DNA from 3 places in the Leclercia adecarboxylata genome. Region 2 is predicted to be linked to each of the others. Evidence: predicted binding sites of a transcription regulator. Region 2 holds the regulator's gene; each other region holds the start of a gene.
The links. Region 2 encodes Fur, which represses iron uptake genes when iron is present. Its sites were predicted from a motif close to ATAATAATGAGAACNACTATCAA; they were not measured.

Region 1: FHN83_RS24150 (siderophore-interacting protein) is a predicted target of Fur. The motif match lies at 8,107-8,129, and genes of this name have one in related genera.
Region 3: fhuF (siderophore-iron reductase FhuF) is a predicted target of Fur. The motif match lies at 5,642-5,664, and genes of this name have one in related genera.

The regions. Positions count from the first base shown of each region.
Region 1 is NZ_CP040889.1:4,663,713-4,674,551, reverse strand. It holds gene FHN83_RS24185 (protein-disulfide reductase DsbD family protein) at 1-1,093, shown strand, start outside; gene dsbG (thiol:disulfide interchange protein DsbG) at 1,090-1,845, shown strand; gene FHN83_RS24175 (Y-family DNA polymerase) at 2,014-3,276, shown strand; gene FHN83_RS24170 (SOS response-associated peptidase) at 3,709-4,386, opposite strand; gene FHN83_RS24165 (DUF1254 domain-containing protein) at 4,583-6,061, shown strand; gene FHN83_RS24160 (DUF1254 domain-containing protein) at 6,076-7,539, shown strand; gene FHN83_RS24155 (glutathione peroxidase) at 7,599-8,081, shown strand; gene FHN83_RS24150 (siderophore-interacting protein) at 8,186-9,079, shown strand; gene FHN83_RS24145 (methionine synthase) at 9,116-10,147, opposite strand; gene FHN83_RS24140 (DUF1852 domain-containing protein) at 10,175-10,839, opposite strand, start outside.
Region 2 is NZ_CP040889.1:3,431,276-3,442,114, reverse strand. It holds gene pgm (phosphoglucomutase (alpha-D-glucose-1,6-bisphosphate-dependent)) at 1-242, opposite strand, end outside; gene seqA (replication initiation negative regulator SeqA) at 267-809, opposite strand; gene ybfF (esterase) at 993-1,766, shown strand; gene ybfE (LexA regulated protein) at 1,895-2,182, shown strand; gene fldA (flavodoxin FldA) at 2,338-2,868, shown strand; gene fur (ferric iron uptake transcriptional regulator) at 3,160-3,606, shown strand; gene chiQ (ChiQ/YbfN family lipoprotein) at 3,751-4,080, opposite strand; gene chiP (chitoporin ChiP) at 4,127-5,533, opposite strand; gene glnS (glutamine--tRNA ligase) at 5,967-7,634, opposite strand; gene nagE (N-acetylglucosamine-specific PTS transporter subunit IIBC) at 7,814-9,835, opposite strand; gene nagB (glucosamine-6-phosphate deaminase) at 10,160-10,839, shown strand, end outside.
Region 3 is NZ_CP040889.1:2,737,718-2,748,556, reverse strand. It holds gene osmY (molecular chaperone OsmY) at 1-250, opposite strand, end outside; gene prfC (peptide chain release factor 3) at 565-2,154, opposite strand; gene yjjG (pyrimidine 5'-nucleotidase) at 2,245-2,922, opposite strand; gene rimI (ribosomal protein S18-alanine N-acetyltransferase) at 2,941-3,384, opposite strand; gene FHN83_RS14915 (DNA polymerase III subunit psi) at 3,353-3,766, opposite strand; gene rsmC (16S rRNA (guanine(1207)-N(2))-methyltransferase RsmC) at 3,869-4,897, shown strand; tRNA gene FHN83_RS14905 (tRNA-Leu) at 5,037-5,122, shown strand; tRNA gene FHN83_RS14900 (tRNA-Leu) at 5,152-5,238, shown strand; tRNA gene FHN83_RS14895 (tRNA-Leu) at 5,271-5,356, shown strand; gene FHN83_RS14890 (DUF1435 domain-containing protein) at 5,396-5,626, opposite strand; gene fhuF (siderophore-iron reductase FhuF) at 5,783-6,571, shown strand; gene FHN83_RS14880 (PTS sugar transporter subunit IIC) at 7,092-8,435, opposite strand; gene FHN83_RS14875 (YbaK/EbsC family protein) at 8,764-9,222, shown strand; gene bglJ (DNA-binding transcriptional activator BglJ) at 9,265-9,900, opposite strand; gene FHN83_RS14865 (helix-turn-helix transcriptional regulator) at 9,900-10,580, opposite strand.

The sequences.
Region 1 (10,839 bases), 1.2 Mb from region 2:
GCGTTTTCTGGCAACCGCGTCCGGGATCCTGTTCTCGTTTCTGGTGCTGGCGGCGGTCGTGACCGGGCTGCGGCTGTCCGGGGCCTGGATTGGCTGGGGCTTTCAGTTCCAGAATCCCTGGTTCATCGGCGCGATGGTGCTGGTGACGTGGATTTTCTGTTTCAGCCTGGCGGGCCTGATGGAGATCCGTCTGCCTTCCTCGTTTACCACCCGGCTGGCGACCGCGGGCGGCAACGGTACCGGTGGGAGTTTTCTCGAAGGCGCGTTTGCGACCCTGCTTGCCACGCCCTGTACGGCACCCTTCCTCGGTACGGCCGTGACCTTCGCCCTGGCGGCTCCCGTCCATCAGCTATGGCTCATCTTTTTTGTTCTGGGTATCGGGATGAGTCTGCCCTGGCTGGCCATCAGCATGGTGCCGGGCGTGGCGCGCTGGCTGCCGAAGCCTGGCCCCTGGATGGGGAAGCTGCGTCTGGTGCTGGTGATCCTGATGCTCGGCTCTTGCATCTGGCTAATGTCCCTACTGATGAAGGAGTGGGGCGCACGCTATGTGCTGATCGGCGGCGGCCTGATGGTGGCGTTTTTCCTTTACCGCTGCGCGAAGGCCATGTCGAACCACCGGGAAAATCTGCGCAGCCTGGCCTTTGGCGTGCTGTTTGGTGCCGGGCTGTATGCTTTTCTGGCTCCACAACCTCAGGGCAAGGCCGGTTCACCCCTGAACTGGCAGCCGCTGAGTGAGGCCGCGCTCAGTGACGCGCTGAACGCCAGAAAACGCGTGCTGGTGGATATCACCGCCGACTGGTGCCTGAACTGCCGGGTGAATGAAGTCCTGGTGCTTCACCGGCCTGAGGTGATCGCCGCGTTAAACCGCGACGACGTGGTACTGTTGCAGGGCAACTGGAGCCAGCCTTCCGCTGAAATCGAGCAGTTCCTGAGGCGCTACGGCGCCAGCGGCATTCCGTTTAACGCCATTTTTGGCCCTTCACTTCCGCAGGGGCATGTATTGCCCTCCCTGCTGAGCAAAGACGCCTTGCTGACCGCCCTGGCAAAGGCCGACACGGCCGCGCCATCTGATTTTACTGAGGAAAAAAAATGAACAAGATCCTGTCCCTGTTGATGTTGACCTTAAGCTTCAGCGCCCTGGCGCAGACCGCTGATTTACCCGAACCCATTAAACACGTCCAGAAACAGGGCATTGTAATTATTAAACCGTTCAGCGCCCCCGGCGGGGTAGAAGGGTGGCTGGGGAAATATCAGGATATGGGCGTCACGCTCTATCTCACCCCGGATAAAAAGCACGTGATTTCAGGCTATATGTACGATGCCGAGGGCAATAACCTGAGCGAGAAGGTCATCAACGATGAGATCTATATTCCTGCCGGGCGCGAAATGTGGAAACAGCTCACCGCCGCGCCGGGGATCGCAGAAGGTAGCGCGGACGCGAAGTGTCAGGTGGTGGTCTTCTCCGATCCCTTCTGCCCGTACTGCAACAAGTTCTGGCATCAGGCCCAGCCTTATCTCAAGGATAAAAGCATCAGCACCAAAACCCTGCTGGTGGGCGTGATCCGCCCGGACAGTGCCCAGTACGCGGCGGCGATCCTCTCCGCCAGCGATCCGGCTAAAGTGTGGCATGACCTTGAAAGCAGCGACGGGAAAACGAAACCGGCGCTGAAAGGTAATACGCCGCCAGCGGTGTTTAAGCAGATCCAGCAGAACCAGCAATTGATGGAACAACTCGGAGCCAGCGGTACGCCTGCCATTTATTACCTGAATAAAGATCGCGCCCTGCAGCAGATCGTCGGTTTGCCTGACGCTAAGCAGATGGCCGATCTGGTGGCCTGCAAATAAACGTCTGCGGTTATTAACCTGAACCATAGTCTCAGCCGTTGTGCCGGTAAGCACCTTGATTTGTTCGCAAAATCATTGATACTGTATATATATACAGTTAAACGGACTTGAGACTATGCCATTCATCTACCCACGCGTTACCGCGCCCGTAAAAGGGCGCAAATAACCATGTTTGCGCTTGTCGACGTGAACAGCTTTTATGCCTCGTGCGAGACGGTGTTTCGCCCGGACCTGAAGGGACGACCGGTGGTGGTGCTGTCGAATAACGATGGCTGCGTGATTGCCCGCAGCGCCGAAGCGAAAGGGCTGGTGACGATGGGGGCGCCGTATTTTAAACAGAAAGAGATTTTCCGCCGCCACGGCATTGTCGCCTTCAGCAGTAATTACGAGCTGTACGCCGATATGAGCAATCGGGTGATGACCACCCTGGAGGAGATGGCTCCGCGGGTTGAGATCTACTCGATTGATGAGGCTTTTTGCGATCTCACCGGGGTCAGCAACTGTTGCAATCTGGAGGCCTTTGGCCGCGAAATTCGCCAGACGGTGCTACAACATACGCACCTGACCGTCGGGGTGGGCATTGCGCCCACCAAAACCCTCGCCAAGCTGGCCAACTTTGCGGCAAAAAAATGGCAGCGGCAGACCGGCGGCGTGGTGGATTTATCCCGCGTTGAGCGTCAGCGCAAGCTGATGGCGGCGCTGCCCGTCGGCGAGGTGTGGGGTATCGGGCGGCGGATGAGCAAAAAGCTGGAGGCCATGGGCATTAATACCGTACTGGCACTGGCGGACACCCCCACGGCCCTGATCCGCAAACATTTCAGCGTGGTGCTGGAGCGTACCGTACGCGAGCTGCGCGGCGAATCCTGTCTGGGGTTTGAAGAGTATGTCCCGCACAAGCAGGAGATTATCTGCTCCCGCTCGTTCGGCGAAAAAGTGACGGATTACGAGGCAATGCGCCAGGCCATCTGCAGCTATGCCGCCCGCGCCGCCGAGAAACTGCGGGCTGAACACCAGTACTGCCGGTTTATTTCAGCCTTCGTGAAGACGTCGCCGTTTGCGCTGAACGAGCCTTATTACGGTAATAGCGCCTCAACCAAACTGCTGACGCCAACGGAAGACAGCCGGGATATTATTGAAGCGGCGACACACTGTCTGGATATTATCTGGAGAGAAGGGCTGCGCTATCAGAAAGCCGGCGTCATGCTGGGGGATTTTTTCAGTTCTGGCGTCGCGCAGCTGAATCTGTTTGATGAAAATCCGCCCCGGCGCAACAGCGCAGAGTTAATGGCGCTTATCGATAAACTTAATGAACAAGGGCGCGGAACCATCTGGTTTGCCGGGCAGGGAATAGAGCAGAAATGGCAAATGAAAAGGGAAATGTTATCCCCGCGATATACCACGCGTTTTTCTGACTTTCTTCGGGTCAGATAAATCTCTTTCACTAAAATAGTGCAAAGGATAAAAGTAATTATTTGTCAGATAAGGAAGATATATCCCTGGGCGATTAAGAATTGCGCTATAGTGGTGACTCTATTCACCTGCCCGGAGGGGCTATTCCCAACATAAAATTTGAGTGCCCGGTTTGCACAAGCAAGAGGTTTCGTTTTACCTCTTTTTGCCCCACGCAAACCCAACCTCATGGTGCTGTTTGTTCCGTCTGCGGAACCCGACTCACCGCACACTCATGCGTGCCGCTTCCCAAAAGGAGACGCTGGCCAAAACAGGTGGTTTAGGTGTTAAAGGGGAGGGTTAATTCTGGCCCTCCTGAATTATTATTTTACCGCTACGCTGGTGATGAATGTATATTTGCTGGCGCTTCGTTATTTCTGCAAATAATCATTATTAATAAAATCGGGTTTTATTTTACGGCTCACTTATTTTATTGATCAATTCTGGCCCCTGATTTTTTACATTCCCCACCGCCCGCGTGACGGCATGCCAGTGGAATTCATCTGCGGGTACCGCGCCCGTCCGGGCAATCTCTTCAGCCTCTTTGCCGCTCACCGTTTCGCGCAACCATTCGCGCGCTGACTTCGGCGTCAGTACCAGCGGTCGCCGGTCGTGGATATCCACCAGCCCTTTATCTGCCGCGGCGGTCACGATCAGGAACCCTTCCGCGGTATCCCCGCGCTCAAACGGGGTGCTGCCGATCGCCGCCATAAAAATGGGCTGTCCGTCGGCGCGCGCGATAAAGTAAGGCTGCTTTTTGTCTCCCTCTTTTTTCCACTCGAACCAGCCGTCGGCAAAGACAATCGCCCGACCGTGGTTCCACAGCGGCTTAAACATCCGGCTGCTGGCGGCAGTTTCCAGACGGGCGTTGATCAGCGGCGGCATATCCCACCAGCCAGGGGCGTAGCCCCAGAACACCGGGTCGAGATGCAACACATCGTCGCGCTCGCTGACCAACAACACTTTAGTGCCTGGCGCAACGTTATAGCGCCCGATGGGTTCCGGGTCGTAGGGGATGTCGCACTCCGCTTCATCTGCAAGAAAGGCAAGATACTCTTCCCGGGTCTGCGCCTGGGCGAAACGTCCGCACATAATTACCTCCGAGGGTTTTCTTAAGTATAGGTTGTGTATTTCCCGGATTTTAAATAGCTCAAAACACTATTCATTTTGCAAAACCAACTATCCTTTCTAAGAACATTCTGTCTCGTTTGTTTTATGCCAAAAGTCATCACCGATCGTATGTAAGTCGTTCATTTCGTTTTTACTACTCTTATATCGGGATACACCTATGAAACGCCGAATAGTCACTTCTGCCGTTTTGCTGTCACTCGCTTTAGCCCAACCCGCAATGGCCGCCGACGCGCCGCTTTCCCCCCTGATGAAGCAACTGAATAACGGTAACTGGTTACCGGAGCAGGAAGCGCAGTCCTTAAGCGACGAACTCTATTATCAGGATGCGATTCAGGCCTACATCCAGACCCTGCCGCTGCTGAATACCATTGGCCTGCGCGATGGCTCTGAAGCTGCGTTTGGTAAAGGCTATAACGTCCTGCCGATCTGGAAAGAGCGGATGGACAGCCGGGCGGTGGTGCCTACGCCTAACGGGGATGTGATCTATTCCATGAGTTATCTGGATCTGAAGGAGACGGGGCCGCTGGTGATCAAAGCGCCACCGAACGTCATCGGGATGTTTACCGACTTCTTCCAGAAAACCATTACCGACGTGGGTGCCATCGGGCCAGACCGTGCCCGGGGTGGCCTCTATTTACTTCTGCCGCCGGATTACGACGGTCCTGTGCCGCAGGGGTATTACGCCTTTAAATCCTCGACCTATAACGTCTTCCTCTTCTTCAGAACCATCATGGGTAAAGGTGAAGGCAAACCCGATCCGGTCCCGGCGGTGAAAAATGCCGAAACCACCCGCGTCTATCCCCTCTGGGATGTGGAAAAGGACGTGAAGCCGATGCAGTTCCCGGATGCCAGCGGGAAGCGGGTGAACATGGTTTATCCCACCGACGCCAGCTACTGGCAAAAGCTGAAAACCTTTGTGGATTATGAACCGCTGACCGCGATCCCGGATGCCACCCGCAGCGCGCTGCTCAGCATCGGCATTGTGAAGGGCAAGCCGTTCACCCCGACGGCCAAACAGCAGGAGTTACTGAACAAAGCCGTGGAAACCGCGCCGCGCATGATCCTCGCGCGTCGTCAGGTGGGGCGTGATGACCAGCGTCAGCTCTATTACAAAGACCGTCAGTGGGAGACCTCCTGGGCGGGTGCTACCGCAGAGTGGATGCAGTACGGCACCCTTGATGCCAACCAGCGCGCGGCCTTCTTCCAGATTGCGTACTCCAGCGCGGCGGCAATGGTGATGCATACCACCGGCGCGGGGTCCAAATATCCGTTTGCCACCAAAGACGGATCCGGCAAGTTCCTGAACGGCAGCAATACCTATAAGTTGCACCTGCCGCCAAACCCACCTGCGGCGCTGTTCTGGGCCGTGACTGCCTACAACATTACCGACGGCACCATGCCGGAAACCGATCAGCTGTTACCGTCCACCAACGGCTATTACAACATCCCGAAAAACAACGATGGCTCTATCGACCTCTGGTTCGGCCCGAATAAACCGGACGGTGTGGAAGACAGCGCCTTTATCAAAACCGTTCCTGACCGTAATTTCCTCGTGGCGCTGCGTCTGTATGGCACCGAAGACGGATTCTACGATCAAACATGGATCCCGGATGACCTGGTCCAGATAAACCAATAAAGGTGAATGACGTGATGAAAATAAAGTATCTCGCACTGTTTACAACTCTGGCGCTTAGCGCGGGCGCGTTCGCCCAGACCGAACCGCTCACCATTCCTCATGCCACCCAGTTCGATCAGCTCACGCAGCCGTCGGCGGATGTCACCATGCCGGAGAGCTATGTCAAAGCCATCGCGCAGCAGGCCTATATCTGGGGCTGGCCGATGGTGAATCAGTTTAACCGTCGGGAAACCATCACCAAAGCGCCTTACCCGGCGCTGAACGGCGGCATGGTGCCGGTAGCGCCGATGGGCCAGCTCAGCATGCTGACGGACTACATCAAGCCGGAGGAGACCTTCGTTACCTGTCCAAACCAGGACGTGGCCTACGGGCTGGGCTTCTTCGAACTGGATAAAGAGCCGATTGTGATCCAGGTTCCCGATTTCGGCGAACGCTTCTGGGTGTACGCCATTTACGATGCCCGCACCAATCAGATTGGTAACGTCGGTAAACCTTACGCCACCAAACCCGGTTTTTATCTGCTTGTCGGGCCCAACTGGAAAGGGGAAACCCCGCAGGGCATTAACGGTGTGATTCAGTCCTCCACCGAAATGGCCAACGTTATTCCTCGCGTCCAGATGGATGACACCCCGGAAGACCGGGCGGCGATCCAGGCCCCGATCAAAGAGATTATGACCTACCCGCTGAGTCAGTTTGACGGCAAAATGAAATCCTTCGAATACTCGAAAATCCCGGCCATCGGCGATAAACCGGATGCCAGCGCAGGCGAGACGCGTTGGGTTATTCCGGAGAAATTCTTCGACCAGTTCGCCAATGTGCTGGAAAAAGTGCCGCCGCTGCCTGGCGAAGAGGCCATGTACGCCCAGTACCGTCACCTTGTCGAGGCCGGCAAGAAAAACCCGGAAATCCGCAAATGGATGGATGCTGCCGCCGTAGAGACGGATAAAACCGTCATTGCTGATTTCTTTAAGTGGAAGAACAACGGCGTACCGGCGGGCAACGGCTGGAACCGTTCAAAAAACAACGCCGAGTTTGGGGTGGACTACTACAACCGTACCGGCACCTCAAAATCGAACATGTTCGATAACAAACCGAACGAAACCCAGTATTTCTACACCGATAACGATGCTGCGGGCACCCAGCTATCCGGTGACCATGACTACACGGTGACCTTCGCGAAAGGCGAACTGCCGCCGGTGAAAGGGTTCTGGTCATTAACGCTCTATAACAGTAAGCATCTGTTCAGCCCTAACGAGCTGAACCGCTTCTCGCTGGGGACCAAAAACAAAAACCTGAAGTACAACGATGACGGCTCCCTGACGCTGTATGTCAGCAAAACCCGCCCATCAGATGATAAAGTTAATAACTGGCTTCCGGCGCCTGACGGCAATTTGTCCCTCTACATTCGCGCGTACTGGGGTGAACAGCCGATTCTGGATGGCACCTGGCAGCCGCCTAAAATTGAAACGGTGAAGTAAGTTTTTCTGTGGGCACCTTGCCGGTGGCAGGGTGCCATCATGATTTTGAGGTTTTTTGGATGACGAATTTTCATCAACTTTCTGCCACCCGCCTGAGTGGCGAGCCCATCTCCATGGCCGGCTATGCGGGTAAAGTCGTTCTGGTGGTCAACACGGCCAGCCAGTGCGGCTTCACCCCCCAATACGCAGGTCTTGAAACGCTCTATAAAAAGTACGCCGCTCAGGGGCTGGTGGTGCTGGGTTTTCCCTGCAACCAGTTCGGCAAGCAGGAGCCCGGCGGGGCTGATGACATCGCCCGGACCTGCCACATCAACTACGGCGTGAGCTTCCCGATGTTCGAGAAAGTCGAGGTTAACGGCGCGGCTGCGCACCCGGTGTTTCGTTACCTGAAGGACGCATTGCCCGGCGTGCTGGGCGGGCGGATCAAGTGGAACTTCACGAAATTCCTGATCGGGCGCGACGGCAAACCGATCAAGCGTTTTGCGCCGATAACCACCCCGGAGAAGATGGAAGCCGCTATCGTGGCTGCCCTTGAAAAGTAAGGTTTTGAATCGCAGCACTCCGCACTTAATAAGCGTTCTCATTATCATTTTCGTTTGTTACCATCGGCACATCACAAATTCACGACGCGCGTTAAGGTGAAGGTATGTCGGCTGTGCAGAGTTATCGCTTATTCAACGTAAAACTGGCGCGAAAAGAGGTGCTTTCTCCCTCTATGCTGCGCTGCGTGTTCCGGGGCGACGACGTGCGCCATATGAAATCAGACGCACCGGATCAGCGCATTAAACTGCTTTTCCCGTCGCTGAACGGCACGCCATTGGCGTTGACCCCAGAAGGATCCTGGTGGGAGCAAATCAAGTCTCTGCCGGAAGCGATACGGCCGATCCTGCGCACCTACACGCTGCGTCGGGTGAACATCGAGGCCTGCGAGATGGAGGTGGAGTTTGTCATGCACGGCACCGAAGGTCCGGCGTCTGCCTGGGCAACAGGGGCACAACCGGGCGATGAACTGCAGATCGTCGCGCCCAACCGTGACTACCCCGAAGACAGCGGGGGCTACGAGTGGGATCCCCATCCTCAGGCAGAACAGGGACTGATTATTGCGGATGAAACGGCCTGGCCTGCGGTGAAAGGGATCCTGGAGCAACTTGCTCAGCGTGATACGCCCCCGCAGGTACAGGTGTTTATCGAAGTGCCGAAGCAGGGCGACTGTATCGATCTCAGCGCCTATGACTTTGCGGAAGTGCACTGGCGGGCGCGCGAGTTGACCGGGGCCTGCCACGGTGAAGCCCTGCTACAGGCCGTCAAACAGCACGTGAAGCTGCCGGAGTATGCCCTGACCCGGAGTCAGGAGGTGCGGGAAGAGGCCGAAGGAGAACTGCTGTGGGATCGCGCGCAAAGCGATAATCGGTTCCACGGCTGGGTGGCGGCGGAATCCAGCGCGGTGAAGCATCTGCGACGTTATCTGAGCGGGGAACGAAACCTGTCGAAGGAGACAATCAGCTTTATGGCCTACTGGGCTCGCGGCCGCCGTTTGTAATCAGCCGGGCGCGCCTCGCGTGCCCGGCCTGAACGCTTATTTCCCCGCCAGTTCCCTGCGGATTATCTCCGCTCCGGCGCTTAATGCGTTGAGCTTACCGTTCGCCACCTCACGGGATAACGGCGCCATCCCACAGTTGGTGGAAGGGTAGAGCTTGTCCGCATCGACGAACTGCAGCGCCCTGCGCAGCGTAGCGGCCACCTCTTCTGGCGTCTCGACGGTATGGGTTGCCACGTCGATGGCCCCGACCATCACCTTTTTACCGCGAATAAGTTCCAGCAGATCCATCGGCACGCGGGAGTTGTGGCACTCCAGCGAGATAATATCGATATTTGAGGTCTGCAGTTTTGGGAACGCCTCTTCGTACTGGCGCCACTCTGAGCCCAGCGTCTTCTTCCAGTCGGTATTGGCTTTAATGCCGTATCCGTAGCAGATGTGCACCGCCGTTTCGCATTTCAGCCCTTCGATGGCGCGCTCCAGGGCGGCGATCCCCCAGTCATTCACCTCATCAAAGAAGACGTTAAAGGCAGGTTCGTCGAACTGAATAATATCGACCCCGGCCGCTTCCAGTTCTCTGGCTTCCTGGTTGAGAATTTTTGCGAACTCCCAGGCCAGTTTTTCGCGGCTTTTGTAGTGGTTGTCGTAAAGGGTGTCGATCATGGTCATCGGGCCCGGCAACGCCCATTTGATCGGCTGGGTGGTGAGCTGACGTAAGTACTTCGCATCGTCAACAAACACCGGCTTCTGGCGGGAGACGGCACCCACGACGGTCGGCACGCTCGCATCATAGCGGTTACGGATTTTCACCACTTCGCGTTTCTCAAAATCGACGCCGCTGAGGTGCTCGATAAAGGTGGTGACGAAGTGCTGGCGGGTCTGTTCACCGTCGCTGACGATATCAATCCCGGCCCGCAGCTGATCGTCCAGAGAGAGACGCAGCGCATCCTGTTTCCCGGCGAGTAATTCCTCGTTCTGCAATTTCCACGGCGACCAGAGGGTCTCCGGTTGTGCCAGCCAGGACGGTTTCGGCAGGCTGCCGGCCGTGGAGGTGGGAAGTAATATTTTCATAACAGGTGACCTTATCGTTTTAATTAATCAAAGCGCGCAGTGAGCAGACCATTGCTCAAGAATATTTTTGTACGGCTTGATGAAATGTTTCTCGGTAAATTTTCCCTGCTCAATCGCCAGCTGGCTACGCTCTTCGCGATCGTAAACAATCTTGGTCAGGGAGTGATCCTGGTTCGTCAGGCTGGGCTGGTAATAGTGCCCGGCCACCGAGTTGGCGTTGTAAATCTCAGGACGATAGATTTTCTGGAAAGTCTCCATGGTGCTGATAGTGCCGATCAGTTCCAGGAAGGTGTAGTCGCTCAGCAAATCGCCGGAGAAGAAAAATGCCAGCGGCGCGGCGCTGTCTGGCGGCATAAAATAGCGAACCTGGAGGCCCATCTTTTTGAAATAGGCCTCCGTCAGTGAGGTGCCTTCCTGCTGGTACTCAATGCCTAAAACCGGATGCACATTGCCAATACGCTGGTAGCTGTTTTTGTTGGAGACGCTCAGGCAGATCACGGGCGGTTTGCTGAAGTTAGCTTTATATTCCGCAGAATTAACGAAGTGCTTAAAGATGTTGCCGTGCAGTTCGCCAAAGTTATCCGGAATGCTGAATTCAGGCTGGTTTTTATTGTGATCGGGCAGCAGTACGCTGAAATCATAATCCCGGACATAGGACGAGAAGTTATTCCCGACGATCCCTTCGATACGCT
Region 2 (10,839 bases):
CACGGACCGGTGACGCCATTTTTAGCGCGCTCTTCCGCGATGGCCTGAGCAATGGCCAGAATATGCGGCTCGTTAAAGCTGTGGCGAACCGCACTGCCGCGGTGGCCGGATGTACCAAACTTAACTGCGTGTTCTGCGTTACCCACTTCCGGCTTCAGCACGTAGTACTGCGCGGTAAGCTGGGCGACGTTAATCAAATCGCTCTGTTGTGCAGGTTGACCCGCACGATTGTGATTTGCCATTGCCTGGTCCTTCTGATGCAAGGGTTAGATAGTACCGCAAACCTTATCAATCAATTCCACCGGGAACTGCATCGACTGCATGATGTGTTCGATCATGCTGCGCTTACGTCCGGTATTGGTATTGGTGATCACCCAGTACGGTGTACCAGGCAGGTGCTTGGGTTTAGTTTGATTGCCATTCTGTAACAGCGTCTGCTCGTCACCCGCGAAATAGACGCGGGTACGGCCATGCAGGGATTCCGTCGCATCGGCAAACGCGTTGTTATCCAGTGAATAGAGTGTAGTCAGCACCAGCATAAAGCGGTTAACTGCTTTCTTCTGCTCAGCGTATTCGTCAGAAAGCAGCAATTCGCGCATCGCACGCACTTTGTCTTTGACAGGCGACAGCGGCTTTTCCTGCGCTACGGCAACAGGCTGGCGCGTCTCTTTGATGGCCGGAGCGGCAGGCTGAGAGGCGGCGGCAATTTTCAGCATGCGCCGTAAAATGTCGGACGCGCTCTCACCGATATGCCGCGTCTGGCTGGCAATATACTGATAAAGCTCGTCATCAACTTCGATTGTTTTCATCTTAATCCAGTGCGATATCTTATCTGAATACAAGTCGTTGGGAGTATAAGTTCAAAACCCAACAGCGGATAGCGTCAAGCCAGAATGGCGGCAAAAGTCAGAATTAACTGTTTCCTTGCAGCCGGGCGGCAGAATGGTCAACATGATACCCTAACCTGACATACGTAAAAAAAGAACTTTGCCATGAAATTGAATACCCGAGCGCAATCTGCACAATCGCCGCACAATAATTCTCCCATCGTCCTGGTTCATGGCCTGTTTGGTAGCCTGGATAACCTTGGCGTGCTGGCACGGGATCTGGTGACCGACCACGCGCTGCTGCAGGTGGATATGCGCAACCACGGTCTGTCGCCGCGCTCGCCGCAGATGACCTACGCTGACATGGCGCAGGATCTGCTGGATACGCTGGATGAACACCATATCGAAAAAGCGATCCTGATTGGCCATTCGATGGGCGGCAAAGCGGTGATGGCGCTGACGGCTCTTGCGCCAGAGCGTATCGCCGGCCTGGTGGTGATCGACGTAGCGCCGGTAGATTATGACGTGCGCCGCCACGATGAGATCTTCGCCGCCATTAATGCCGTGACGGACGCGGGCGTCAGCACCCGCCAGCAGGCTGCCGCGCTGATGCGTGAGCATCTGGACGAAGAAGGCGTGGTGCAGTTCCTGCTGAAATCCTTTGTGGACGGCGAGTGGCGCTTCAACGTGCCGGTGCTGTGGGATCAGTATGACCATATCGTCGGCTGGGAGTCGGTTCCGGCGTGGCCGCACCCGACCCTCTTTATTACCGGCGGCAACTCGCCCTATGTAACCGAAGCGTATCGTGATGCGCTGCTGGCGCAATTCCCCCTGGCGCGTGCGCATGTGATTGCCGGGGCCGGGCACTGGGTTCATGCCGAAAAACCGGACGCGGTGCTGCGCGCCATCCGTCGGTACCTCGCTGACATCAATAATTGATTAAAAAGAGAGCGACTGGTCGCCCGTGGGCCTCCAGTCGTTGGCGTGCCGTTTTCGGTGATGTATGATGGCGCGCTTATCGCCCGGGCATTAGCAGGGTGTCTTGTTTCCCCCGAAGTCTCAAAATCATGGCCAAAGAACACACGGACCGCACGACAATAGATCTGTTCGCGAATGAGCGTCGCCCGGGACGACCGAAAACCAATCCGCTTTCGCGTGATGAACAGCTGCGCATCAACAAGCGCAATCAGCTTAAACGCGATAAAAGCCGCGGGCTTAAACGCGTCGAGCTGAAACTGAATGCTGACGCCGTCGATGCGCTGAACGAGCTGGCGAATGCCCGTGAGATCAGCCGCAGTGAGCTTATTGAAGAGATGCTGATTTCACAGCTTGAGAAATGGCACGGTAAAGCTTAAGTCAGAAAACTCCCCTTCTTGTTGCTTTCATGTAGCACAGAGTGCAGTCCTGGGTGATAGCAGTTTCCGCAGGCTTCTCTGTTCTGCTATGATTGCCCTTATCCGTGGCTAAATTGCGCCACCATACCATTAAGTTTCAAGAGGTTATTTTACTCATGGCAATCATCGGCATTTTTTTCGGCAGCGACACGGGTAACACCGAAAATATCGCAAAAAACATTCAAAAACAGCTAGGTAAAGACGTTGCCGATGTGCATGACATTGCGAAAAGCAGCAAAGAAGATATCGAAGGTTACGATATCCTGCTGCTGGGCATCCCGACCTGGTACTACGGCGAAGCGCAGTGCGACTGGGACGACTTCTTCCCGTCTCTGGAAGAGATCGATTTCAACGGCAAACTGGTTGCCCTGTTCGGCTGTGGCGATCAGGAAGACTACGCGGAGTACTTCTGCGATGCGCTGGGCACTATTCGCGACATCATTGAACCGCGCGGCGCCGTCATCGTCGGCCACTGGCCAACGGCCGGTTACCACTTCGAAGCGTCCAAAGGTCTGGCCGATGATAACAACTTCGTCGGTCTCGCCATTGATGAAGACCGCCAGCCGGAACTGACCGCTGAGCGTGTAGATAAATGGGTTAAGCAGGTCCGCGAAGAGTTGCACCTCGACGATATTCTTAATGCCTGATGAAGCTGCGGCGCAATGATTAAGTTGCGCCGCATTGATAGGTATAAGCAATCAAAATAATTGCTACAAATTTTTAACTTTTGCTGTCATACCTGTACAATGATCCAGGTTCAAACGGGTCACCCTGTAACAAGTTTGTTGGCGGTACCACGTTTTTATAAGCATACTTTACTTGAGACTTGCAGTTTTCATTACGTCATGGCAGTTCTATAATGAGACGCATTATCCCAGGTGCATTTTCTGTCACTTCTTCTTTAGAAGTGAATCGTTTAGCAACAGGACAGATTCCGCATGACTGACAACAACACCGCATTAAAGAAGGCCGGACTGAAAGTCACGCTTCCACGGTTAAAAATCCTGGAAGTGCTTCAGGGTCCGGATAACCATCATGTCAGTGCGGAAGACTTATACAAACGTCTGATCGACATGGGCGAAGAGATTGGTCTGGCTACCGTTTACCGTGTACTGAACCAGTTCGACGATGCAGGCATCGTTACGCGTCATAATTTCGAAGGCGGTAAATCCGTATTCGAACTGACGCAGCAGCATCACCACGATCACCTGATTTGCCTTGACTGCGGCAAAGTGATCGAATTCAGCGACGACTCTATCGAATCCCGTCAGCGTGAAATTGCCGCACGTCATGGCATTCGTCTGACCAACCACAGTCTGTACCTGTATGGCCACTGCGCCGAAGGTGACTGCCGCGAAGATGACCACGCGCACGACGCGAAATAATTCATCCGCACACGCTGAGCCAACCTGAAGGTTGGCTTTTTTTTGCCTGTAATAACGTAAAAAAGCCCGGCGGCGCTACGCTTACCGGGCCTGTGAATGTGCAGGCTCAGGTAAACGCAGCGCCACCGGGCGTGGCAAACAGCTTTACTTACCGTTGTTGCTACGGATCTCCTGCCAGATCTTATCGCAGTTTTTGGTGACGTCCTGATTGTTACCCGTTTTACGCGCCATGATACAGGCCTGGTAATCGGCCACTCTCACGGTCTCCTGGGTCGCAAACTGTTCGTGCGCCTTATCCTCGCGCAGCACGTTCAGCACGCTCTGGCAGGCTTCAATTTTTTCTGGCGAGCCTTCAGCAGTATTGATACAGGCACTGTAGGCCTCTTTAAGACGGGTGTCTTCTTTCTGGGTCTGCGGTTGTGCGCAGGCGGTCAGTCCTGATGCCAGCAGCGCGACCAGTACGATTTTTTTCAGCATAGCGGTCTCCGGTCGGCGGGGTTATCCCCCGCCGGGTTAGTCATCAGAAGATGGTGAACGGTGCGATAACCATAAACTTCACGTCACGCTCGTCCTGGAAGATGTTGCCGTAACCGCCGCCGTAGCTTGGGATGTCGGAGTGGTTGTCATACTGCGTGAAGTGCAGTTTGAACATGGTCCCTTTCGCGCGACCGTCCTGCAGGGTGTAAATCGCATCCAGGCTGTAGGCAGACTCTTTGATCTTGTTAGAGGCAATATCTTCACGCTGGCCCGCGCTGTTGATCAGCCAGTCGGCTGGTTTTGCATCCCATGCGTAGACATAAGAGGCACCGACGCTCCAGCCTGCCAGGTTCCAGTTGCTCAGGTCGTACATCGCGCCAAAGAAGACCGCTTTTTCGTCGTTGGCGTTGAAGTCGGAGCGGTTATCCCACCACACGTCCAGACGACCGTTGGAGGATGCATAGGTTGGGGTCATACGCTGCAGGAAGTAGCCCTGCTGGCCTTCCGCTTTCACATAAGTCCCTTCCAGGCGTAAATCGACCTGACCGACTTTGTAACCCAGGGTCAGCGCCTGCAGCCATGCCGTGCCGTCGTAAATATCATTTACGGTGCCGCTGTCGGCTTTATCACGCGTGCCGTAGAACTGATAGCTGGTAGAGAGCGGGCCGCCCACGATATCGAATTTGTAGCTGGCTTTGGCAAAGTACTGATCGATGAAGCCTTCAGCCTGACCAAAAGCGGCTTCCAGAATCAGGTTATTTTTGAAGTCGTACTTCGCGCCAAAGGAGTGGAGATAATCGACGCGGGTCTTTCTGTCATTCTGATAGAACTTGTCCATCTCGAGGTGCCATGGGGCTTTATACTCGTTGGTCCACATGTACGAGAAGCTCAGCGCCCCGCTGTCACCGTAGTCAAAGTTCGCCCCGGCTTCCGCGCCCTGGTAAGTACCCGGCATAAAGCTCCAGTGCGGTGCTAACAGGGTCTGGCCGGTTGGCTGCAGCCAGCCGCCGCGCGCCCACACCGGACCATATTTGAATTTTGCAGCCGCTTTGTACAGGCTGATCCCGCTCTTATCGCCGGACCAGTCTTCTTTGTAAGCTTTGTTGCTGGAGGAGAATGCAATTTCGTTCGGGTGGCCGCTGTCACCATTTTCTGCCATTTCGATGGCGGTGAAGGCCGCTAAATCAAGACCGAACATGTCGGCAGCATAGCCGGACTGGAAATCAAGGTTGGCGTTCCAGGTGGAGTGAGCCAGGTTAGTTTTGTATTTATCTGCCTCGACATCTTTACGGTCACGTTCACGCTGCCAGTAATAGACACCGCCCGTGAGGGTTGAATCATCAATAAAACCTTCGGCCTGGGCTTTCGGAGAAACCATCCAGCCTGACATTGCTGTAACACCGGCAATAGCCAGCGCAAGCGCACTACGTTTGCCACTAAACGTACGCATAATTAATCCTCTTTGACGTATTTAAAGCGCCTTAAACGGCGAAAAACAAAAAGTTAAAAGTGGAGGCAACCGGAAATACCCGCTTACATCTCCTGCCTTTAGACTATTTTTCGCGACGCGAATTATCAATGCTTTTCCGCGATCAAAAGTCAGGATTATGACAAAGCGCACATATTTGATTGCCATTTGTAACAAAGCGAATGGAGGAGAATTTTTAATTAAAATAATGTTCGGAATGAGCGATTTATTTTTAACATGCAGGATTTAAGCAGCTTATCCGGAAGCTATTACGTGGAATTTGCGCAAAGGAAGAGAAAGAGAATAGTTTTAATAAATGGAATTAATTCGCATCGCGAACATTTATATGATTAAGAGCTTGATCGTGATGCAAAAAAAACGCCGCGGTGCGCGGCGTTTTTCAAACAATAATCAGTTATTCACCGACTTTCGCCCAGGTATCACGCAAACCGACGGTACGGTTAAATACCAGTTTGTCCGCGGTGGCGTAGCGGCTGTCGAGGCAGAAGTAACCTTCACGCTCAAACTGGTACGCATTACCGGCAACGGCCTCTTTCAGGGATGGCTCAGCAAAGCCCTGTTTGATCACAAGCGAATCCTGGTTAATCACTTCCAGGAAGTCTTCTGCCGCACCCGGGTTTGGCACGCTGAACAGACGATCGTACAGACGGATTTCAACCGGCAGCGCATGTGCTGCGCTCACCCAGTGGATCACGCCCTTCACCTTGCGACCATCAGCCGGATCCTTGCTCAGGGTCTCGGCATCGTAGGTGCAGAAGATAGTAGTGATATTGCCTTCTGCGTCTTTCTCAACACGCTCGGCTTTAATCACGTAGGCATTACGCAGGCGCACTTCTTTGCCCATCACCAGACGCTTGTACTGCTTGTTCGCTTCTTCGCGGAAGTCGGCGCGATCGATCCAGATCTCAGCGCTGAACGGCACGTCACGGCTGCCCATCTCCGGCTTGCTCGGATGGTTAGGCATAGTCACCAGCTCGCTTTCGCCCTGCGGGTAGTTTTCGATAACCAGTTTCACCGGATCGATAACGGCCATTGCGCGCGGCGCGTTTTCATTCAGATCTTCGCGGATACAGGACTCCAGCGACGCCATCTCGATGGTGTTGTCCTGCTTGGTCACGCCGATGCGTTTGCAGAACTCACGGATTGAGGCAGCGGTATAGCCACGACGACGCAGACCGGAGATGGTCGGCATACGCGGGTCATCCCAGCCTTCAACGTGCTTGTCGGTGACCAGCAGGTTCAGCTTACGCTTGGACATCACGGTGTATTCCAGATTCAGACGAGAGAACTCGTACTGACGTGGATGTACCGGAATGGAGATGTTATCCAGCACCCAGTCGTAGAGACGACGGTTGTCCTGGAACTCCAGCGTACATAAGGAGTGAGTAATGCCTTCCAGCGCATCGCTGATGCAGTGGGTGAAGTCGTACATCGGGTAGATGCACCACTTGCTGCCGGTCTGATGGTGATCGGCGAACTTAATGCGGTACAACACCGGGTCGCGCATAACGATAAACGGCGACGCCATATCGATTTTGGCACGCAGGCAGGCTTTACCCTCTTCGAAGCCACCGGCACGCATTTTTTCAAACAGCGCCAGGTTCTCTTCCACGCTGCGATCGCGGTACGGGCTGTTTTTGCCCGGCGCGGTCAGGGAGCCACGGTATTCGCGGATTTCGTCAGCGGAAAGCTCGTCAACGTAGGCCAGACCCTTTTTGATCAGCTCTACCGCGTAGGCATACAGCTGGTCAAAATAGTCAGAGGAGTAGCAGATGTCGCCAGACCAGTTGAAGCCCAACCATTGCACGTCGTTCTTAATGGACTCTACGTATTCGATATCTTCTTTCACCGGGTTGGTGTCATCGAAACGCAGGTTGCATTGACCCTGGTAGTCCTGCGCGATGCCGAAGTTCAGGCAGATCGATTTCGCATGACCAATGTGCAGGTAGCCGTTCGGCTCCGGCGGAAAACGGGTATGAACAGTGGTGTGCTTACCAGTGGCCAGATCTTCATCAATGATCTGACGGATAAAGTTGCTCGGGCGGGCTTCAGCCTCACTCATCGTGGATTCCTCAAAGCGTAAACGACGTATAACGGCATATGATCTTATAAGCCGGGCGTAGTGACAACCTTTAGTTACGCAAAAAAAGGTCTCCGGAGAGAATTATGGGGGCGATTGCTGCAAAAAAAAGCGGCGGGGATATCCCCGCCGCTCAGGCATTAACGCTTACTCAGGAGCACTTATTTGCCTTTAATTTCATACAGAGGCGTCTGACCGGCAACCACCTGACCCTGCGCCTTGATAACCAGACCGCTGAAGTCGTCGATATTGCTGCAGACAACCGGGCTTATCATGGAGCGCGCATTAGCGTTCAGGAAGTCGAGATCCATCTCCAGAACCGGCTGACCCGCAACCACTTCTGCACCCTCTTCGACCAGGCGCTTGAAGCCCTGACCACCCAGCGCAACGGTATCGATACCCATGTGGACAACGATCTCCGCGCCTTTCTCAGTTTCCAGGCAGAACGCGTGGTTGGTGTTAAAGATTTTAACGATGGTACCGGCTGCCGGAGAAACCACGGTTTTATCCGTTGGTTTAACCGCTACGCCATCACCCACCGCTTTGCTGGCGAAGGCCTCATCAGGAACCTGCTCCAGGGCAACCACGTCACCGGTCACTGGCGAAACCAGCGCTGCGATGGTGGTGGCGTTGGCAACAGCCTGTGGCTTAGCGGCAACAGGTGCGGCGGCAGGCGCCGGAGAAGCGGCAGCGGCAGCTACAGGACCGGTGGTTTTCATGGCATTGGCGATCTTCTCAGCCACGAAGCCAACGATGATCTGCACGCTGGTTTTGTTCAGGCGGATTACGCCAGACGCACCCAGACGCTTCGCCATCGCTTCGTTGACCAGAGAGGAGTCTTTCACGTTCAGACGCAGACGGGTGATGCAGGCATCGATACCGGTCAGGTTGTCTGAACCACCAACCGCAGCGATGTACTGACGCGCCAGACCAGAAACGTCTTCAGTGGTAGCAGCACTCACGTTCACGTCCTGACCATCGGCTTCGCTACCGGCAACCGCCAGCTCACGACCCGGAGTCATCAGGTTGAATTTGGTGATGGTGAAGCGGAACACCACGTAGTAGATAGCGAAGAACACCAGACCCTGCAGGATCAGCATGTACCAGTGAACCGCCAACGGGTTACGGGAGGAGAGCACCATATCCACCAGGCCAGCGCTGAAGCCGAAGCCCGCAATCCACTGCATGGAGGCCGCGATGAACACGGAGATACCGGTCAGTACAGCGTGGATGACGTACAGTACGGGTGCCACGAACATGAAGGAGAATTCCAGCGGCTCGGTGATACCGGTGAAGAAGGCCGCGAATGCGCCCGCCATCATAATACCCAGTACCTTCGCTTTGTTCTCTGGACGCGCACAGTGGTAGATAGCCAGCGCTGCACCCGGCAGACCGAACATCATAATCGGGAAGAAGCCCGCCTGATAACGACCCGTAATACCGATTTCTGCTTTGCCAGCAGCAATCGACTGTGCACCGCCGAGGAAGTTAGGGATATCGTTGATACCGGCAACGTCAAACCAGAATACGGAGTTCAGCGCGTGGTGCAGACCGACAGGGATCAGCAGACGGTTGAAGAACGCATACACGCCCGCACCGACGGAACCCAGTTTCTGGATGTGCTCACCGAAGTTCACCAGACCGTCGAAGATCACCGGCCAGATGTACATCAGAATGAAGGCCACAACGATCATCACGAAGGAGGTCAGGATCGGCACCAGACGACGACCGCTGAAGAAGGAGAGCGCTTTTGGCAGCTCAACGCCGCTGAAGCGGTTGTAAAGTTCAGCGGAGATGATACCCACCAGGATACCCACGAACTGGTTGCTGATCTTACCGAACGCTGCCGGAACCTGGTCCGCAGGGATCTTCTGGATCATTGAAACCGCAGCCGGGGAACAGAGCGTGGTCAGCACAAGGAAGCCCACAAAACCGGTCAGTGCCGCAGCACCGTCTTTATCTTTGGACATACCATAAGCCACACCAATGGCAAACAGTACGGACATGTTATCGATAATGGCGGAACCAGACTTGATGAAGAACGCCGCTAACGCGTTGTCCCCACCCCAACCCACCGGGTCAATCCAGTAACCGACACCCATCAGAATCGCTGCCGCTGGCAGCGTGGCGACCGGCACCATCAAGGCGCGGCCTACCTTTTGTAAGTAACCTAAAATGCTCAATTTGTTCCCCCTATGAGACCCCGTTAACGGTGTATTCTCAGCTGTGTTTTTATTGTGTCACTAACTTGTAAATACAGTTGATGATTCACTGGCTTTGAGAGTGTGTGGAAAATTAATTCGTATCGCAAATTAAACGCGTACTTTTTGTGAGTTTTGTCACCAAATATTGTTTATCCCCCTCCCCTGGACTGGCAAACAGCGAAAACTTATTTTATGATACGAAAAATCAAGACGAATTGCCCCCTCTCGGTGTGAACCAGGTTAGGCTTAGATCATGCCCCGACAAGCAATCCGCCAACTCTTACTAAACTTCAGAGGTGAATAATGAGACTGATCCCCCTGGCAACCGCAGAACAAGTCGGCAAATGGGCTGCTCGCCATATCGTAAACCGTATTAACGCGTTCAAACCTACAGCCGATCGGCCTTTTGTACTCGGTCTGCCTACCGGTGGCACACCTCTTACCGCCTATAAAGCCCTGGTTGAGATGCATAAAGCGGGCCAGGTTAGCTTCGAACATGTTGTTACCTTCAACATGGACGAGTACGTTGGCCTGCCAAAAGATCATCCGGAAAGCTACCATAGCTTCATGCACCGTAATTTCTTTGATCACATTGATATTAAACCGGGAAATATTAACCTGCTGGATGGTAATGCACCGGATATCGACGCTGAATGCCGTCATTATGAAGAAAAAATCCGTGCTTACGGCAAAATCCATCTGTTCATGGGTGGCGTAGGCAACGATGGCCACATCGCGTTTAACGAGCCAGCCTCTTCCCTGGCCTCCCGTACCCGCATCAAAACACTGACCCATGACACCCGTGTGGCAAACTCCCGTTTCTTTGATGGCGACGTTAACCAGGTGCCAAAATACGCACTGACCGTTGGCGTGGGTACCCTGCTGGACGCGGAAGAAGTGATGATTCTGGTGCTGGGCAGCGTAAAAGCGCAGGCGCTTCAGGCGGCAGTAGAAGGCAACGTCAACCACATGTGGACCATCAG
Region 3 (10,839 bases), 690 kb from region 2:
CGGAAATATCGGTGCTCTTAATGTCATCAGCATCCACCAGCGCAGCTTTTACTTTTGCTGTGATAGAGCTGTCATCCATGAAGTTACCGACTTTATTCATAGAGTTATCGATTTTTTCACCAGCGGTATTGGCTGTGGATTGCGCTTTGTCGGTTGCAGTGGTTTCCGCCATCGCAGAACCGCATACCAGTGCGCTACCCATCATTACCGCCAGCAGAGTTTTCGAAATCTTCAGTTTTTTAGTATTCATCGATGTATTCCTGTGTTTTGCTCCGACTTCGAGCGTCAATCATTACGTGCAAGTAGTCTTTATTACTACCAATCAACACTCGGGCGAGATGAGAACCTTATCAACACGCATTGAATGGAGCTTTCATCTGCGCCCGGTGTTAAACACTGAGTTAAATATAGATCACTCTCACAGGCGCGCTTTCAGAATCGGGCAAAAAACGAGCAATAAGCAGCAAAAGCCGTTGAATTAAGAACATTCCGCAAGGGATTAATAAGGCAGGGATTTAAAGAGATTTAAGCAGAGCACGGCGGCTGCCGTGCTCCGGGAAGGGATTAGTGCTCGCGGGTTTTGCGGAACTGAATATCCGGATAACGATCGTGCGCCAGGTTCAGGTTAACCATGGTCGGGGCGATATAGGTGAGGTTATCACCGCCGTCGAGCGCCAGCTGGATCTCGTTCTTACGCTTGAACTCTTCGAATTTCTTCACGTCAGAACACTCTACCCAGCGGGCGGTCGCCACGTTCACCGATTCGTAAATCGCTTCAACGTTGTACTCGCTCTTCAGGCGGGCAACCACCACGTCAAACTGCAGCACACCCACGGCGCCCACGATCAGGTCGTTGTTGGCGATTGGACGGAACACCTGTACCGCGCCCTCTTCCGACAGCTGAACCAGCCCTTTCAGCAGCTGTTTCTGCTTCAGCGGATCCTTCAGGCGGATACGGCGGAACAGTTCTGGTGCGAAGTTCGGAATACCGGTGAACTTCATCATCTCGCCCTGGGTAAAGGTGTCACCAATCTGGATGGTGCCGTGGTTATGCAGACCGATGATGTCGCCCGGGTACGCCTCTTCCACGTGGGAACGGTCGCCGGCCATAAAGGTCAGCGCATCCGAGATCACCACGTCTTTACCGGTGCGCACCTGGCGCAGCTTCATGCCTTTTTCATATTTGCCGGACACCACACGCATAAACGCCACGCGGTCGCGGTGTTTCGGGTCCATGTTGGCCTGAATCTTAAAGACGAAGCCGGTGAACTTCTCTTCACTGGCGACCACTTCACGGGTGTCTGTGTTGCGCGGCATCGGCTGCGGCGCCCACTCAACCAGGCCGTCAAGCATATGGTCTACGCCGAAGTTACCCAGTGCGGTACCGAAGAAGACCGGGGTAATTTCGCCGCTCAGGAACAGCTCCTGGTCAAATTCGTGGGAAGCGCCTTTGACCAGCTCCAGCTCATCACGCAGCTGGCCTGCCAGCTCTTCGCCTACCGCCGCGTCCAGATCCGGGTTATCCAGCCCTTTCACGACGCGCACTTCCTGGATGGTGTGACCTTTACCGGTCTGATACAGGTAGGTTTCGTCTTTGTAGAGGTGGTAAACGCCCTTGAACAGCTTGCCGCAGCCAATCGGCCAGGTGATTGGCGCACAGGCGATCTTCAGCTCACGCTCCACTTCATCCATCACTTCCATCGGATCGCGGATGTCGCGGTCGAGTTTGTTCATGAAGGTCAGGATCGGCGTATCGCGTAGACGGGTGACTTCCATCAGCTTACGGGTACGATCCTCAACGCCTTTTGCGGCATCGATAACCATCAGGCAGCAGTCCACCGCCGTCAGGGTACGGTAGGTATCTTCGGAGAAGTCTTCGTGACCCGGGGTGTCCAGCAGGTTCACCAGGCAGTCGTGATACGGGAACTGCATCACGGAGGTGGTAATCGAGATACCACGCTGCTTTTCCATCTCCATCCAGTCCGATTTTGCATGCTGGGCGGAGCCACGGCCTTTTACCGTACCGGCGGTCTGGATCGCCTGTCCGAACAGCAACACCTTCTCGGTGATTGTCGTTTTACCGGCATCCGGGTGAGAGATAATGGCAAAAGTACGGCGTTTCGCCACCTCTTGCAGATAAGGAGACAACGTCATAATTAAATCTTCTTTAAAAAGCGCGACAGCAGGCCGCGCATCATGAATACGAAAATGCGGCTATTTTACCCATCAATGGGGGGCAGGCAATCAATGTTTACACAGGAGTTGCTCCAGTTCGCCGAGGGAGGTCACGGTCCAGGTCGGTTTGATTCCCTCAGGCAGGGTGCGATTGTGCGCGTTCAGCCAGCAGGTTGACAGCCCGGCGTTCATCCCGCCAAGGATATCGGACTCCGCCGTGTCCCCTACCATCAGCACTTTTGACCGGTCAGGGTTCCCGGCCTGAGCCAGCGCATAATCGAAGATTTGCGGGGCCGGTTTTGCCACGCCCACCTGTTCTGAAATCACTAATAAATCAAAGTAGTCACGAAAACCGGTCCGCTCAAGGCGGATCTGCTGGAGCGCGGTAAAGCCGTTGGTGATGATCCCGAGCTTCGCCTTGCCCTTCAGGGAGGCGAGCAGCGACGCGGCGCCCGGCAGCGGGGCGCAGATCTCGGCCATCGCATTCAGGAAGGCATTGTTGAGATCGCCTGGCGGAACGTTAAGGCGATCCGACCACCCCTGGAAACGCTGGTGCTGAAGCTGTAACGCGGTGATAGCGCCGTTCTGGTAGTCCACCCACAGCGGTTTATTCACCGTCTGGTAATCCTGGAAGTCTTCAGCGGTAAAGGTCACGCTGTAGTCGAGAAACATCCGCTGTAAGCCGCCGTACGCGTCAAAGGTAAACAGCGTTTCGTCAGCATCAAAGAAAATCCAGTCCCAGTTCATCGTTACAACCTTTATAAGTTATCCAAGCGGCAGAGCCATGATGATGGCGTCTTCACGTCCTTCTGCGGTGGGGTAATAGTTACGGCGGATCGTCGCCTCGTTAAAGCCCAGGCTTTCATAGAGTGCGATGGCGGCGACGTTCGAGGCCCGTACTTCCAGCCACAGCGTGAACACGTCTCGTGCTTCCAGCTCGCGAATTAAATGTTCCAGCAGTTCTCTGCCCAGCCCACGGCGCTGGAAAGCAGGATCTACAGCGATGTTAAACAGCGTCGCTTCATCCAGAACGACCTGCGTGATGGCAAATGCCGCCAGCTGATTATCGACATCCAGCCGATAGTTCAGGTAACGCTCACCCTGGTTGCTGGCAAAGGTTTTTTCACTCCACGGAAAGGCGTGGGCGCGTTTTTCGATGTCAAAAGCCTGCGCTAAATCAGTCGTCGTGAGGGAAGAAATTGTGTTCATGTTCGCAGATTTGTTGCCACAGCGCGCGACGTGCCGCCGGGTTTACGTTAAGTTCGTCCAGGGCTGGCGTGGCCATGCTCGCGCCCTCCAGAGCAATCTCTTCCTGTACGCCAAGCTGCCAGCTGTTGCAGCGGCTGCCCTCGGGCAGCATGGCGACGCGATCGGGCGTCAGCTGCAGCACCTGATCGGCACCCAGCCTCAGCGCGCGCAGCACGTCGGCCACCACCGGCTCGCTCAGCGCGGGCAGGCTCTTCGCCACCATTACCAGACGAATATGCGCCGGAAGCGAGATGGCGATTTCGCCCTGCAATGCCGCCGGGCGGCGCAGCGCCCACTGGGTAATGCCCAGTTGCTGTAATTGCCTGTCTCGTCGGGATGCCATTGCCAAAACTCCTGTTTGTCAGGCGCGCAAATATACCAAATGTGTCGAATCTGCGCCATCTACCTACTATAATCCCCGCCTGAGTTTATAGAGGAACAATTCATGTCTGCATTTACCCCGGCAAGTGAAGTCTTGCTGCGCCACAGTGATGATTTCGAACAAAGCCGTATTCTGTTTGCCGGAGATATGCAGGATGACCTGCCTGCCCGTTTCGAGTGTGCCGACAGCCGTGCGCACACCCAGCAGTATCACCACTGGCAGGTGCTGAGCCGTCAGATGGGCGAGCGCGTCCGTTTCAGCCTGGTGGCCGAACAGGCCGACGTGGCCGACTGCGACACGCTGATCTACTACTGGCCGAAGAACAAACCCGAAGCCCAGTTCCAGCTGATGAACCTGCTCTCCCTGCTGCCGGTGGGTTGCGATATCTTCGTTGTCGGTGAAAACCGCAGCGGCGTGCGCAGCGCTGAGCAGATGCTGGCGGAGTACGCCACCCTGACCAAAATCGACAGCGCCCGTCGCTGCGGCTTCTATCATGGCCGTCTGGACAAAAAACCGTCCTTCGACGCGGAAAAATACTGGGGCGAATATCAGCTTGATGGCCTGACCATCAAAACCCTGCCGGGCGTCTTCAGCCGTGACGGTCTGGACGTGGGCAGCCAGCTGCTGCTCTCCACCTTCACGCCGCACACCAAAGGCAAAGTGCTGGACGTCGGCTGTGGCGCAGGCGTGCTCTCCGCCGTGCTGGCCAGCCACTCACCGAAAGTGCGTTTAACCCTGACGGATGTTGGCGCATCAGCCATCGAAGCCAGCCGCGCCACCCTTGCGGCCAACGGCATTGAAGGCGAAGTGTTTGCTTCCAACGTTCTGTCCGACGTGACCGGCCGTTTCGATATGATTATCTCTAACCCGCCGTTCCATGATGGGGTAGAAACCACCCTCGAAGCGGCGCAGACCCTGATCCGCACCGCGGTGCGTCATCTGAACAGCGGCGGCGAGCTGCGTATCGTGGCAAACGCCTTCCTGCCGTACCCGAAAGTGCTGGACGAAGTCTTTGGTTTCCACGAAGTGCTTGCGCAAACCGGCCGCTTTAAGATCTACCGCGCGATCATGACCCGCCAGGCGAAGAAATAACGCCCCCCAGGCCTGATCCGCCCGATCAGGCCATTTTTGCAACAAATAAAACATCCGGCACAATTATCTGTTGACGAACAGCTGAAAACATCTAGAATGCGCCTCCGTGGTTACGATACTTTTTTTGTATCGATGGTATGCGAAGGTGGCGGAATTGGTAGACGCGCTAGCTTCAGGTGTTAGTGTCCTTAGGATGTGGGGGTTCGAGTCCCCCCCCTCGCACCAATAACCATGATTGATATTGCTCGCACTGGGCGAAGGTGGCGGAATTGGTAGACGCGCTAGCTTCAGGTGTTAGTGTCCTTACGGATGTGGGGGTTCGAGTCCCCCCCCTCGCACCAACGAGGCGATATCAACAAAATAAGATGACTGTGCGAAGGTGGCGGAATTGGTAGACGCGCTAGCTTCAGGTGTTAGTGTCCTTAGGATGTGGGGGTTCGAGTCCCCCCCCTCGCACCAATTATCTTATCTCTCCTTAGAAATTCTCTCTTTCTCCCGTTAGTTCAGATTCATCACCAGAACCCACATGCCCGCAATCAGCGCGACACATGATGGCAGCAGCACGAAATGCCGCAGTTGTTTATGCCAGATCATGGCAGATGAAATCAGCAATCCCGACGCAATAATCACTTTCCAGACCGCCAGCGACAGATCGGTACACGCCAGCCCGGCAATCACCATTCCCGGCAGTATCACTCCCCATCCACTTCCTAACGCCCTGCTCAACATGATCCGTCTCTCAGCTCGATAATGATAACCAATATCATATGATAGATTTTCTCATTTGTCAGCGTTGAGTCTGAATACGTAAAATTCCTTGCGAACGGTTTTATCTATAGTTAGGATTGGAAATCATTATCATTTAGATTTTTATCCAGCTAACTTATGGCCATACGTTCTGCACAAGCCGTCGAGAATATCATCTGGCAAACTCCCCTCCCGACCAGGCCTTCAGGGCTTGCGGACGCGGTGCGTGAGACCATTGCCGGGACGCGTGCCTATCTGCTGGATGTCATCAAGCTGGACGAACCCCATCCGCATCACGCCCGGACGCTGGCACAGTGGCAACGCCCTGCCGAGCTGCAGTCGTTGCTGGCGACCTACTCCGATCATATTTACCGTAATCAGCCTACGCTGGCGCGCGAGAACAAGCCGCTGCTGTCGCTGTGGGCGCAGTGGTATATCGGGCTGATGGTGCCGCCATTGATGCTGGCCCTGCTTACCCAGGACGTGGCGCTGGATCTTTCTCCTGAGCACTTCCACGTTGAGTTCCATGAGACCGGGCGCGCCGCCTGCTTCTGGATCGACGTCCACGAAGACAGCCAGACGACCTCGCTTTCGGCGCAGCAGCGGATGGACGTGCTGATTACCCGCGCGCTGATCCCGGTTGTGGAAGCGCTGGAAGAGACGGGCGAGATCAACGCCAAACTTATCTGGAGCAATACCGGCTACTTAATTCACTGGTATCTGACCGAAATGAAAACCCTGCTGGGGGATGAGAAAGTGGACGCCCTGCGTCAGGGAATTTTCTTTGCCCGCCAGCTTTCTGATGGCCGTGACAACCCGCTTTACCGCACCGTCGTTCCACGCGACGGGCTGCTGGTGCGCCGCACCTGCTGTCAGCGCTATCGCCTGCCGGATGTTCAACAGTGCGGCGACTGTACGCTTAAGTAGCGTTGTGCGGTCTGTTGCCTTCTCCCATCGGGTTGAGGGATCCCCACAAAAAAATAGTGGCACGGTCGGCCCCCTCTCCATTCAGGGAGAGGGCTGGGGTGAGGGGGAGCATGCGACTGTGGTGGTGGTTCCGTTCACTGTATGTTTTGTGCTTCTCTGTCAGCTGCGTCACCCGTGAACGTGCCAGGGGGGCTCGCCGCCTCCCCCCTGGCTACCCCGGCTCCCGGCAAAGAAAATCGCCGCTACGCGGTGCACTCAGCTTATTCCCGCAGGCTTAGGGTCGGGGGCAATCCTACATCCATGTAGGTCGCCCCCTCTCGGCGCATCCCTGCGCCTCGCCCCGGCCTACAGGAAACGCTTCGTCGATTTTCAGCCGGACGAGGGAGTCGCTGTAGGTTCTTTATTATCCTGAAATTATTTTATCGCGATAAGCATACGAAATTACAGGTGCTCCCTCTCCCACCGGGAGAGAGTACAAACACCAAAAACGGCAACCTGTGAGTTGCCGTTTTGCGTTTACCTATGCCACCTGCTGGCTTTCCTCTTCTGTGCGCTGGGCCTCTTCGGCCTCCTGCGCCAGGAGCTGTTTCTCATACACCTTAAAGAACGGGTAGTAGATGATGGCGGAAACCACCGCGAGCAGCACCACGAGGATCGCCGCACGGAAGTCCCAGCCCAGCGCCCATGCGGCTCCTACAGGCGCAGGCGCGGTCCAGGGAACAACGGAAATTACACGGCCAATCAGATCCAGCTTCATCGCCGCCCACGCCAGCACGGCGTTAACCATTGGCGCCAGCAGGAACGGGATAAAGAACACCGGGTTCATGACGATTGGCGTACCGAAGATCACCGGTTCGTTGATGTTGAAAATGCTCGGTACCACGCTCAGACGCCCAATGGACCGCAGATGCGCCGAGCGACTACGCAGATAGCAGAACACCAGCCCCATTGTCGCCCCGGAACCGCCAATCACAATGAAGAAGGTCCAGAACGCCTCCATAAAGATGTGCGGCAGCGGCGTGCTTTGTGCCAGCGCGGTCTGGTTCATCCCCAGGTTGGTGAGCCAGAACATCTGCAGCATCCCGGAGACAATCGCCGCCCCGTGAATGCCCGCAAACCACAGCAGGTGACCAATCAGCACCGCCAGCAGTATCGCTGGCAGCGAGTCCGCCGCTGCCACCAGCGGTTTAAAGATGGCCATGATCGCCTGCGGGATCAGCATGCCAAACTGTGACTGAATAAGCAGGCTCAGCGGATAGAGGGTTAACACCACCACCAGCACCGGGATCAGCAGATCAAAAGAGTTTTTGATCATCGGCGGCACCTGATCGGGCAGGCGAATACCGATGTTGTGAGCCTTCAGAAAACGCATCATCTCAACACAGTAGATCGCCACCAGAATGGCGGTGAAGATCCCCGTGCCGCCGAGGCTATCCACCGGCAACGCACCTTTGGTTTTTGGCGCGGCAATCAGCAGGAAGGCCATCAGCGACAGCATGGCGCACATGAAGGGATCGAGCTGATGCGACTTAACGTAATGCTTGCCGAGGTTGTAAGCGATAGCGGCACAAATATAGAGGGACATCACGCCCATCGTCATATCGAAGGGGGTGAGGATCTGGCCTTCGAACTGTTTCGCCATATCCAGCCAGGCGCGGGCGAAGCCCAGGGTGGTGTCCGGTGAAAACGGCGGGTAGGCAAACACTAATAAGAACGAGCCGACAATCATAAACGGCATGGCGGAGATAAAGCCGTCGCGGATCGCCATCACGTGACGCTGGGAAGAGATGCGTCCGGCAATGGGGCTGACATAGTTTTCGACAAAGCGGAATATCAGGTTAAACGCAGCATGGTTGGCAGACATAACGGCTCTCCTGTCAGACGATCGGTTCGGGCGCTGTTACGCCGCACGTTGTTCCATATACCACTTTCACCACCTTGCTGGTTCGCATACCAGCGGTACTGCTCAAACGGATAGGTTTCATAATCGACTCTTATTATTGGATACAGGGGAAATGACGTAATCAGTATTAATCTCCGCATCATGGTCTGCAACCGGTTACTGTAACCGGTTTCCGTGATTGTGAAGAGGATCCAGAAATCGCTGATATCAGAAGTGGGTGACTTAGGAAATATTTACAGAGCATAATTTCTTATGACAGATTACGCAGAGTATTTTTCTGGAGGAAACAATGAGTTTGCAGTCTGTGCGCCAGTTTTTTGCTGATCACGCCCCGGATGTTGAAGTCATCGAGCTGGGTCAGAGTACCGCCACCGTTGCGCTGGCGGCCGAAGCGCACAACGTTGCGCCGGGACAGATAGCGAAAACGCTGTCGCTGAAAATTAAAGACGAGGTGATCCTCGTGGTCGCCAAAGGCGATGCGCGCCTTGATAACAAAAAGCTGAAGCAGACGTTTGGCGCAAAAGCCCGGATGCTTAGCAGCGATGAAGTGGTGACAGTAACGGGACATCCCGTTGGTGGCGTCTGCCCGTTTGGACTGGAAACGCCGCTGGCGGTTTACTGTGATATCTCGCTCAGGGAGTATGCGGAAGTTTTGCCTGCCGCCGGGGCGATCCACAGCGCGGTGCGCATTTCTCCGGAAAGAATGGCGGAGCTCACTCAGGCTACATGGGTGGACGTTTGTCTGTAAGACCCGCGCCAGACATTATTCTGGCGCAGTCTTATATGCCGATTATGAAAAATGCGGAACAATAAAGCGCGGCGCGCGGTGATCCGGTACGGGGAAATGCGTCAGGATATCTGCCGCGTGCAGTAACCCCACGTCAGAACGAACACCAAGCTTAAGCATGGCATTAAACTTATGCGCACGAATGGTTTTAATGTTGCGATCCAGTCGGATGGCGATTTCCGGGATGGAAAAGCCGCAAGACATGAACTGCAAAATGGCGCGTTCAGTCGGGCTTAGCAAACGCCCACGGTGAATATTCCAGTGGTTGTTGTGGCAGTCATTTACCCGCCGATTCTCGCTCAATAATTTGCTCAGTTGCTCCTGCAGGTCGGCCAGCGGCGCGGATTTCAGAAGGACCCCGTGCAGACGTGACGGCGAAAGCTGATTAATCAGGCTTGCTTCTGACGCATCCGATGCCAGCACAATTCGCTGGATAGCACCGTGAGTGGCTGAAATTTCCTTAATACATACCAGACAGTTACGCCGCTCTTCACGCTCATCAGAGAGCGAATAAATCAAAGACGCGTACGGAACAAAATTAAGTGAGGACTGAAAACTGGCAATATTACTAAACAGATGGACTTCATAACCTTTGAATGCCGGACTGGCAAAAAGATGCTTCAGCCCCATAGCACTCATCATGCACTTTTCGACGATAGCGATATGTCTTTTTGTAGCGCTCTTTTCCATTCGTCTTGCTCTCCATAGGCAGAGAATAAACTCAGCTCTTTCATTCCCTTGGTGCTGTTAATCCACGCATACATTTCGGCGTTACTCGTTAAGGCGAGTCTTCTCATTGCGCTATTTTTTTGCGCGCTTACCGTTTTATTACTCTTTTTGAGCAATGCGGCGATTTGATTAATTCCCCATCCTTTCCCAAGCAAGCGTAATACTTTACGCTCCGAGAACGTCAACATGACATCGTCCTGATTGTCATAAAACTCTTCCGGATCGGGTCTTAATAACGTCTGACTAATACGTTCGGCATGTTCACTGCCGGAACGAACTGCCTTAACCAGGCCTTCGACAGGTTCTGCGTCAGACAGTAACGTACTTTCTGGTCGCATAAGAAGTTCAACGGCAAGAGGATAAAATGCGCGAGAAACCAAAAATATCCAGTGAATATCTCTATACTGATTTTGTAATGCGTAATACTGATTGCAAATATTACGCGGATTATGCTGTTCACCTGAAATATCAACGATGATCACAATGGCGCGACGCAGTTGAAGAAGCGTGAGTTCTTCATGGGAGCGGCAGTATGAACGTTCGTAGTCTGGGAAATAGCGTGACATAATGCTCCCGATACCGGTTTGCATTATGGGTGATTTACCAATTATTATTACGCTTTTACAAGCTATTGTCGGTACTTGTGTTCCGAATCCATTCATACGGCCATTCCGTGTCTTTCATCCAGTTGAAATACCTGATCATTTAAAATGGCGACGTAAAAATGTAATGTTTTTCCTTTTTCGTTAGCTGAGCAAAATGAGAGTGCGATAAGAACCAGCATCACAAATGTATACACCGCCAAAACGGCGTTAATATCGCAAAATAATGACTAAATGTTAACCCTTG